DNA from 3 places in the Paeniglutamicibacter sp. ORCA_105 genome. Region 2 is predicted to be linked to each of the others. Evidence: riboswitches for the same ligand, from Rfam matches in the RefSeq annotation. Region 2 holds a riboswitch; each other region holds the start of a gene.
What was found. A riboswitch is a leader RNA that binds a small molecule or an ion and turns the genes downstream of it on or off. The one in region 2 is predicted to bind thiamine pyrophosphate.

Region 1 (3,252 bases), on a different contig from region 2:
CCGCCCTTTTCCAGGGTCACGGCGCCTGCCCCGGAAACCGAGGGGACATTGAAGGAGTACGCCTGCGGGGAACCGATGTGGGGTTGTGCCAGCCGCGAGAAAACGATGCGCAGCATGGCGTTGGCGTCGGTGACCGTGCCGACGGTGGAGCGCGGGTTGGAGCCCAGGCGTTCCTGGTCCACCAGGATCGCGGTGGTCAGCCCCTCGAGCGTGTCGACCTCGGGGCGGGCCAGGGTGGGCATGAAACCCTGCACGAACGCGGAGTAGGTCTCGTTGATCATGCGCTGGGACTCGGCGGCGATGGTGCCGAAGACCAGCGAGGACTTGCCCGAGCCGGAGACCCCGGTGAACACCGTGAGGCGGCGCTTGGGGATCTCGACGCTGATGTCCTTGAGGTTGTTCACCCGGGCACCCCGCACGCGGATCACCTCGTGGCTGTCGGCGGCATGCCTCGTTGCGGACGTGCTGGTCGTGGTCTCGCTGGTCATTGCTTCTCCCATTCGTGCCGGCTCCGCGGCGGCGGAACTCCCCACGCCTAGACTATCGCCCGCACCGCCGCCCGGTCTTCCTGAAAACTGCCCCTTCTACCGGGCTATGGATTGCCGTCTCCGGGTCGTTGAAAATGAGCGGTACGGAAGCCCGTCCGTGACATTTTTTCTTGTATCCGTGCCAGCGGTAAGGACCAAACGGAGAATTGGGGATGAGGGGTTTCGCGGGAACTGTCCAGTGCGGTCATGGAGCGAGCGGATGACTTCGATGCCGTGGGAGGGGAGCGCTTCGACGCCCAGCGTGTGGTGGACGACGACCGGCGGTTTCCCGGCCAGGGTCTGCGTATCGAACTTCCCCTCGTCGGTGATGGCCCGGTCGGAGTCCTGAGTAGTTGGCGGCGACCGGGCCGATACCCGATAGGGCCGGAAGGCCGGAGGTGTCGTCGGCTAGCCCAATTCCGGCAGCCTGGACAGCAGCGCCCGCGCAGCAGCAGTCGGGTCGTCCGCGTCCGTGATGGCGCGGACCACCACGATGCGCGAGGCACCCGCCTCGACGACCTGCTCCACGTTGCCCAGGTCGATACCGCCGATAGCGAACCACGGCTTGGTCGTCTTCAAGGAGGCGGCGTGCTCCACCATCTCCAGTCCGACGGCCGCGCGCCCGGGCTTGGTCGGGGTGGCCCACAGCGGGCCGACGCAGAAGTAGTCGGTATTGGGGTCAGCAGCCGCCGCGGTGATCTGCGCCGGGTCGTGGCTGGAAAGCCCCACGGTGACGGAGGGCCCGAGCAGCGATCTGACCCCGGGCAGCGGCAGGTCTTTCTGGCCCACGTGGAACACCGGTGCTCCGGAGAGCATCGCCAGGTCGGCACGGTCGTTCACCGACCACAACTTGCCGAATTCCCCGGCCACTTCGCGCAATACCTGGAGCAGTTCGAGCTCCTGCCCGGCGTCCAGGTTCTTGTCGCGCAGCTGGATGATGTCCACCCCTCCGGAATAGGCGGCGCGCAGGAAATCCGCGAAATCACCGCGCTCGGCCCGGGCATCGGTGCACAAGTAAAGGCGCGCGGAAGCGAGGTCCGGGGCGCTTAAGACGGGGGTCGCTTCATCTTGGGTGGTGATCTGGCTCATGTCTCCTAGACTAGTTCAGTACCGCGGGAGCCAGGAAAGCTGGCTGAGAGGGCGCCGATTGCGCCGACCGACAGACGCCGCCTTCGAAAACAGGGTGGCGTGGAACCTGATCCGGCTCATACCGGCGTAGGGAAGGAGACCTCGATGTCGCGCACCGTGCCCGACCCCCTGTCCACCGACGTTGCCGTCATCGGCGGCGGAATCATCGGCCTGGGCATCGCCCTCGAAGCACAGCGCGCAGGGCACCGCATCATGCTCATCGACCCGGACCCCGCCTCCGGTGCGACGTTCGCCGCTGCCGGCATGCTGGCCCCTGTCAGCGAGCTGCACTACCAGGAAGAGGACCTGCTTTCCCTCACCCTGGCCTCGGCCGCCCGCTGGCCCGATTTCGCCCGGACCCTGGCCGCCGAGACGGGCCTGGACCCGGGATTCCGCACCACCCCCACGCTGGCCCTCGGCGCGGATGCCGCCGACCGTGCCGCGCTGGGCGACCTGCGCGAGGCACAAACCCGGCAGGGGCTTGAGGTCACCCGGATAACCACCCGCGAAGCGCGGGCGCTCGAACCGTTGCTTTCCCCGCATATTTCCGCCGCCCACCTCATTGCCCAGGACCACCAGGTCGATCCGCGTGCCCTGGCCAAGGCCATCATGGAATGCCTTGCGGCAACCGGCACCAAACGCGACGGGGTGGAATCGGGGCAGACGCTGGTCCGCACCCGGGCAACGGCCCTGCTGCACGAGGATGCCGCCGATTCGGGCTCCCGGGTCACCGGGGTGCTGCTTGCCGACGGCACCGAGGTCCGCGCCAGCGAGACGATTCTCGCCAACGGCCTGGGCGCCGCCGATTTCGCTGGACTGCCCGATGCGCTGGTGCTGCCGTTGCGCCCGGTGCACGGGGACATCCTGCGGCTGCGCGTGCCCGAGCACCTGCGCCCGCTGACCACCGCCACGCTGCGCGGGATGGTGCGCGGGGTGCCGGTCTACGTGGTCCCGCGCGAGGATGACACCGTGGTCATCGGGGCGACCGCCCGCGAGGACGGCAACCCGGGGGTCAGCGCCGGGGGAGTACACCAGCTGCTGCGCGATGCCCAGGTGCTGCTGCCCGCGGTCGCCGAGCTCGAACTCATCGAAACCACCGCCCGCGCCCGCCCCGGCACACCCGACAATGCGCCGTTGCTGGGACGCATGGCCTCGGCGACCGGGCCGGATGTGCCGGGTCTACTGATCGCCACCGGGTTCTTCCGGCACGGCGTGCTGCTGACCCCCATCGCCGCCCACATCGCCGTCGAGCTGATCGCCGGCCGCAGCGACCCCGCCTGGGACCGCTTCCGACCCGACCGCTTCTCACCGGCCCTGAAACCCAAGGAGTATTCATGAGCACCATCCAACTCAACGGCGCACCCAGTCCGCTGGCCGCCGGGACCACCCTGGCCGAGCTGGTCACCGCAGTCACGGGGCGCGAGCTGCTGCCCACCGGCAAGCCCGCGGACGGCGGACGCCTGGGCGTGGCCGTTGCCCGCAACTCCGGCATCGTCCCGCGCAGCCAGTGGTCGGTGACCGAGCTTGAGCAGCACGACGACATCGAAATCGTCACCGCCGTCCAGGGCGGCTAGGTCCCTCCCTGCACATCCGCTCC
Region 2 (3,252 bases):
CCGGGACACCGTTGATGCTCAGGTGCCCGTCCGGGCCGCAGCAGCTGACGGTGTCGCCCCCGACTCCGATGACGCGCTTTACATACACCGAATCACTTCCGGCCAGGCGCAGTGCCCAGGCCAGTGTATCCAGGGCAGTGGGGCGCTGGTAGGGCAGGAACGAGCCGCGGCCGTCGAAGATGACCACATCCCCGCGTTGGATCTCGACGTCCTTGTAGGAAAGCCGGTTCACCAGCAAGCCCTCACCCGGGTTCAACGTGGATTCCATGGAAGTGGATCCGATGTAGAAGAAGTCAACGACCGTGGCGCGAACTCCAAGGGTGATCACCGCCGCCGCAGCAAGCGCGCCTACGGCAAAGCGCCAGCCCCTCGAAGGGGACCGGCGCTTTGTCGAAGCGGAAAAACGTTCCGATTCAGTAGTTTGATCCACGATGGATCCCCATCCCCGCCGTCCGAAGGACGGCTTGGATAGAGGTTCTCGCTTTTCTGGCTACTTGGCAGTCCGGAAGTCGCGCTTTTCGCGGATCTTCGCAGCCTTGCCGTGGCGATCGCGCATGTAGAACAGCTTCGCGCGGCGAACGTCGCCACGGGTTACCAGTTCGACCTTTTCCAGAACCGGGGAGTGTACCGGGAAGGTACGCTCTACGCCGACGCCGAAGGAGACCTTGCGAACGGTGAAGGTTTCGCGAACGCCGTCGCCCTGGCGACCAAGGACGAAGCCCTGGAATACCTGAACACGGGAGTTCTTGCCTTCGATGATGTTGACGTGAACCTTGACGGTGTCACCGGCGCGGAAGTCCGGGACATCGCTGCGCAGCGAGGCTGCGTCGACAGAGTCGAGAATACGCATGAATGCATCTCCTAGGCAGACGCCGCAGGTCATCTACCTTAGACACGGACCGTTATTGTTCCTCATGACGCGCGAAGGCGTCGAGGGAAAGATGTGGCGGTCCGGAGCTTGGTACCGTGATCCGTTTGCGGATCAGCGGTAGGTCGGACTGTTGATTCGTTCCCCCTGCGGCAGGAGCAGAACCCAGTAGACCCAAGAATCCATTTTGCCACACTCCGGGGCAAGCTGCGAAGTTCCTTCCCTGCGGCCAGGTCCGTCAAAGTTCGATTGGCTTCGGGCCTTCGCCTTGAACGCCGGCAAAATTGCCGAATCGTGCCCATCGAATCGGGCCGCTCGTGCAGATTCCACAGCGAATATTGTCGCTGACCGCACAGCAGGCCGGTACGGGGACGTGAGCAGGGCCACCACGCCAGTGCGCAAGGTCACACTCGATGCCAGATGAATGTTGTGATAGTTTCACTTACGACCACACGGGAGCCCTTGCAGGGGCTGAGATCGAGCTGAAGCAGCAAGAGACCGTTGAACCTGTCCGGGTAATGCCGGCGAAGGAAGTGAGTACTCCTTGAACAACACCATTTCAATGCACAGCCCTGTCCAAAACGCCTCGGAAGCAGCAGAGACCCAGTCCCTGAAGTCCCATTCCCTGGCTTATCTCGAGGACGCCGAATCGGGGATCCGGGTCCCGGTCACCGAAATCGCCTTGGAGCCATCCCCCGGCGGCAAGGCCAACGCCCCGCTGCAGGTGTATCGCACCGCCGGCCCCGGCAGTGACCCGGTCGTGGGCTTGCCGCCCTTCCGCGGCGAGTGGATCGCGGATCGTTCGGACACCGAGGCCTATGGCGGTCGGGAGCGGAACCTGCTGGACGACGGCAAGTCCGCATTGCGCCGCGGAGCGGCATCGGCCGAATGGAAGGGAGCACGGCACCAGCCGCGGCGCGCGGAACCCGGAAAACGCGTGACCCAAATGCACTACGCCCGCCGGGGAATCATCACCCCCGAAATGCGCTTTGTGGCGCTGCGCGAGAACTGCGACGTGGAACTGGTGCGCAGCGAGGTCGCTGCGGGCAGGGCCATCATCCCGTCAAACATCAACCACCCCGAGTCCGAGCCAATGATCATCGGCAAGGCGTTCCTGGTGAAGATCAATGCCAACATCGGCAACTCTGCGGTCACCAGCTCAATTGCCGAGGAGGTGGACAAGCTCCAGTGGGCCACCTTGTGGGGCGCCGACACCGTGATGGACCTGTCCACCGGCGATGACATCCACACCACCCGCGAATGGCTGATCCGCAACGCCCCGGTTCCCATCGGCACCGTGCCGATCTACCAGGCACTGGAAAAGGTCAACGGCGAAGCCAACGCACTGACCTGGGAAATCTACCGCGACACCGTGATCGAGCAGTGCGAACAGGGCGTCGACTACATGACCGTCCACGCCGGCGTGCTGTTGCGCTACGTGCCGCTGTCGGCCAACCGCGTGACCGGCATCGTCTCGCGCGGCGGGGCCATCATGGCCGGCTGGTGCCTGGCGCACCACCAGGAGAATTTCCTCTACACCCACTTCGACGAGCTGTGCGAGATCTTCGCGAAGTACGACGTGGCGTTCTCCCTGGGTGACGGTCTGCGCCCGGGGTCCATCGCCGACGCCAACGACGCAGCGCAGTTCGCCGAGCTGGACACCCTGGCCGAGCTGACCAAGCGCGCTTGGAAGTACGACGTGCAGGTCATGGTCGAGGGCCCCGGGCACATCCCCTTCCACCTCGTACGGGAGAACGTGGAGCGCCAGCAGGAGTTGTGCGACGGCGCTCCGTTCTACACGCTTGGCCCGCTGGTCACCGACATTGCGCCCGGCTATGACCACATCACCAGCGCCATCGGCGCCACGGAGATAGCCCGCTACGGCACCGCGATGCTCTGCTACGTCACGCCCAAGGAACACCTGGGGCTGCCCAACAAGGACGACGTGAAGACCGGCGTGATCACCTACAAGATCGCAGCCCACGCCGCGGACCTGGCCAAGGGGCACCCGGGTGCATCCGTACGCGACGACGCGCTGAGCAAGGCGCGCTTCGAGTTCCGCTGGCGCGACCAGTTCGCCCTGTCGCTGGACCCGGTCACGGCCGAGTCGTTCCACGACGAGACGCTGCCTGCAGAACCGGCAAAGACCGCGCACTTCTGTTCCATGTGCGGGCCGAAGTTCTGCTCGATGCGCATCAGCCAGGACATCCGGGACGAATTCGGCTCGGCCGATTCGCAGGCCGCCATCGCAGAAATGGTCAGCGGGATGCGCGAAAAGAGCCAGGAATTCCTGGCCGCCGGAGGCAAGGTCTACCTGCCCGAGCTCGAGGTACCGAGCAAGGCGTAGCATCCCTTCCCGCATGTAGCCCCAACGGGCACCTGCC
Region 3 (3,252 bases), on a different contig from region 2:
TGAACAGCGGATCCCGGGTGCCGGGCTTGACCGCGTGGGCAGGCCCGAAGGCCAATTCCTCGCGGACCGTGTTGGTGACGAATTGGTGCTCCGGTTCCTGGAACACCGAACCGATGCGCCCCACCAGTTCGGTGGCGCGCCAGTGGTAGGGGCGGGCCTCGGAGCCGGCAGCCAGCTCCCCGGTGGCCAGCACGGTGCCTGAGGCCTGTGGCAGCAAGCCCCCGAGCGTCAGGGCGAAGGTCGACTTGCCCGAGCCGTTGGCCCCGCGCACGCACCAGGCCTCACCGGCCGCGACGCGCAGGTCAAGCCCCCCGGCAGCGATTGATCCGCCGCGCTTCCGGGTGACCGCCAGGTCCGTGGCCTCGAGCAGCAGGGCGCCGCCATCGGTTCCGGCGGACCGCACGTCGATCGACGGGGTGTATCCGGGGACCCAAACCCCGGCGGAGATCAGTTCCTCGCGCACCTTCCCGGGCCCGAAGAGCTCGCCGGGGGTTCCGTCGTGGGCGATGCCGCCGCCCGGTTCCAGCACGATGACCCGGTCCATGTGCGGAGCCCAGGCCTCAAGGCGGTGTTCGACGATCAGCAGGGTTGCCCCGGTGGCATCCAGCGCCGCCAGCACCGCATCGCGGACCTCCAGAACGCCGTCCGGGTCGAGGTTCGCCGTCGGCTCGTCCAGGAGGACCAGTCCCGGGCCCATGGCCAGGATCCCGGCGAGGGCCAGGCGCTGTTTTTGTCCGCCGGAGAGTGCGGCGGTGGGGTGGTCCAGCGGGACATCGAGTCCCACGGCATCGAGGGCCTCGATGATGCGTTGGGCGATCTCTTCCGGCGGCACCGAAAGGTTTTCGGCGCCGAAAGCCGTGTCGTCCCCGACCCGGGCCTGGACGACCTGGGTTTCGGGGTCCTGTTGCATGAGCCCGACCAGGCCGCGGCCCTGGGCCGCCGGGGTTCCGTCCAGCAGCAGTTCGCCGGAGGAATAGGCCTCGTCGTCCTCGTGCAGGACCCCCGCCAGGGCATAGAGCAGCGTGGATTTGCCAGCGCCCGAGGGACCGGCCAGGAGCACGCGTTCCCCGGCGCGGATATCCAGGTCAAGGCCGCGGAGCGCCGGCTGGGCGCGGTCGGCATGCCGCCAACCCCAGTTGCGGGCGCTGACCGAGACGGCCGTGGCCAACCGGCTGCCGGTGTCCGGGGTGCCGGCTTCACGGTTCAGCATCGAAGGTGAGGTCATGATGGCTGCCGCGTCCTAGAGGATGGCTTCAGTGGCCGCCTTGCGGCTGGCCAGGGCGCCCAGGGCGCCGGTCTTGGCCAGGGCGCGGGTGGCCAGGAAGGAGAGCAGCCCGGCAATGACGATGCCCGAGATGGTCATGAACGCGATGTAGGAGAAGAGCATGCCGGTGGTGTATTCGGGGAACCAGCGGAAGATGAAGGTGTCGTTGACACTGCCGAAGAGCCCTGCCGCGCCTCCGGCCAGCAGTGCCACGGGAAGGTTGAACTTGCGGTAGCGGAACGCGGCGAACACCAGTTCAGCGCCCAGACCCTGGATCAGGCCGGAGGCCAGGACGGTCAGCCCGAATTCGGAGCCCATGAGTGCCGAGACCATGGCGGCGACGATTTCGCAGAAGAGTGCGGCACCGGGCTTGCGGATAATCAGCGCGCCGAGCACCGCAGGGAAGAGCCACATGCCCGAGACCAGGGAGGCGGAGGGCGGGAAGGCCAGGAAGAGGAAGTCAAGCAGGTGGTGGGTGCTGTTCCAGGCCCAGAAGATGACGCCCGAGGACACTGCGATGACTGCCGCGATAACGATGTCAACGACACGCCAGGACGAGGTTGCCGGCTTGTGCCCGGCGGGCTGGTTGGTGGTGCTCATGGTGGTGATCCTCCTTGGATACAAGGAGGGGAGGGAAAACGCGTTTTTGAACGCACCCCCTGAGAACTCGACTTCCTTCGCCGGTACTAGCCGGGGCAGGTTCGAGGGTCTGCGGCTATCCGCACTCTCAGCGCCTTGGTGCGAATTTCTTCGCACGACGCTCCCCTGTCGTGATTGTTTCAGTTCTTTGATGTTACCTCAGGCTATGCTGGGGCAGGTACCGTTGCCAGCAACATTTGGGAGTCCCCTTGAACAGCTTGATGAAACTCATCGGCCCAGCTATCTCGATCGCCGCCGGTTTCCTGGGTGGAAAAATCGTTGACAAAGCCTGGACCGGTTTCACCGGCCGGAAGCCGCCGAAGCATGGCAACGCGGAAGCGCAGGCCGAGGCCAGCCTGCGCCAGATCATTGGCTTCGCCGTCCTGTCGGCCACGACCGCGGCCCTGATCCAGGTGTTCACCGACCGCGGCACCCAACGGGCATTGGCCAGGTTCGCCAAAAAGGCCTGACGCAGTAAATGACTGAGGAGGGGGTCCACGATTTTTCGTGGACCCCCTCCTCAGTCATTTGCCGCCGAGCCGTCCCGGACGCCGGCCTGGAACCGGGCCTTCGCCAACCACCGGCGGGCCGAGGGCGCCCTAGTCGATGAAGTCGGTGCGGTCCCGGGGCTGGCCCTTGCCGTGGTCTTGTTCCTCGCGCTGGGCCGCGGCATCGACGACGGCGGCCAGTTCGTCGGCCACGAGTGTCTCGCGCTTGAGGTGCCGCGTCCGGTATCCGGCGCGTCCCACCATGTGCGCGGAGACCGGCGCGGTGAGCAACTGCAGCAACCAGGCCAGGACCAGCACCGGCAGCACCGCCCAGGAACGCAATTCCAGCCCGAGCGCAGCCAGCAGCAGGAACAAACCCAGCACCTGCGGCTTGGTAGCCGCGTGCAGGCGCGAGAGCAGGTCGGGGAAGCGCAGCATGCCGATTCCGGCGGCCAGGGACATCAGGCAGCCGACGATCATGAACGTCCCGGCAATGATGTCGATGATGGTGTCAAGCATCAGGCGTTTCTCCGATCCGTGACGAAGCGGGAAACGGTGACCGAACCCACGAACCCGACCAGGCACGCCAGCAGCACGAAGACCAGATTGTTGGTGTGCCGGTTGACTGTCATCTCCACGCAGAGTGCCGCGGAGATGATCAGCAGCAGGACGTCGGTGGCGATGACGCGTTCCAGGATGGACGGGCCCATTGCCAGCCTGACGATGGCCAGGCAGGCGGCAATCGAGAGCGTGATGCCGCAGATCCACAGGACGATGATCATGAGGGTGCTCCGTCTTCGTTGTTCGGGGCCGTTGTTTCGGCGTTCAGCGCGGCCAGTTCTTCCTTGGTGCCCATCATGC

Region 1: linked by a shared signal. The riboswitch ahead of thiO (glycine oxidase ThiO) and the one ahead of thiC (phosphomethylpyrimidine synthase ThiC) in region 2 are both predicted to bind thiamine pyrophosphate.
Region 3: linked by a shared signal. The riboswitch ahead of ACIPUB_RS11620 (ECF transporter S component) and the one ahead of thiC (phosphomethylpyrimidine synthase ThiC) in region 2 are both predicted to bind thiamine pyrophosphate.

The regions. Positions count from the first base shown of each region.
Region 1 is NZ_JBIXLM010000004.1:7,992-11,243, forward strand. Features, by position in the region: gene ACIPUB_RS02805 (ATP-binding cassette domain-containing protein) at 1-488, opposite strand, end outside; gene thiE (thiamine phosphate synthase) at 936-1,616, opposite strand; TPP riboswitch at 1,631-1,766, shown strand; gene thiO (glycine oxidase ThiO) at 1,761-2,993, shown strand; gene thiS (sulfur carrier protein ThiS) at 2,990-3,229, shown strand.
Region 2 is NZ_JBIXLM010000025.1:50,072-53,323, reverse strand. Features, by position in the region: gene lepB (signal peptidase I) at 1-430, opposite strand, end outside; gene rplS (50S ribosomal protein L19) at 491-850, opposite strand; TPP riboswitch at 1,311-1,418, shown strand; gene thiC (phosphomethylpyrimidine synthase ThiC) at 1,431-3,215, shown strand.
Region 3 is NZ_JBIXLM010000020.1:70,194-73,445, reverse strand. Features, by position in the region: gene ACIPUB_RS11625 (ATP-binding cassette domain-containing protein) at 1-1,225, opposite strand, end outside; gene ACIPUB_RS11620 (ECF transporter S component) at 1,241-1,864, opposite strand; TPP riboswitch at 1,920-2,041, opposite strand; gene ACIPUB_RS11615 (DUF4235 domain-containing protein) at 2,113-2,373, shown strand; gene mnhG (monovalent cation/H(+) antiporter subunit G) at 2,503-2,910, opposite strand; gene ACIPUB_RS11605 (monovalent cation/H+ antiporter complex subunit F) at 2,910-3,173, opposite strand; gene ACIPUB_RS11600 (Na+/H+ antiporter subunit E) at 3,170-3,252, opposite strand, start outside.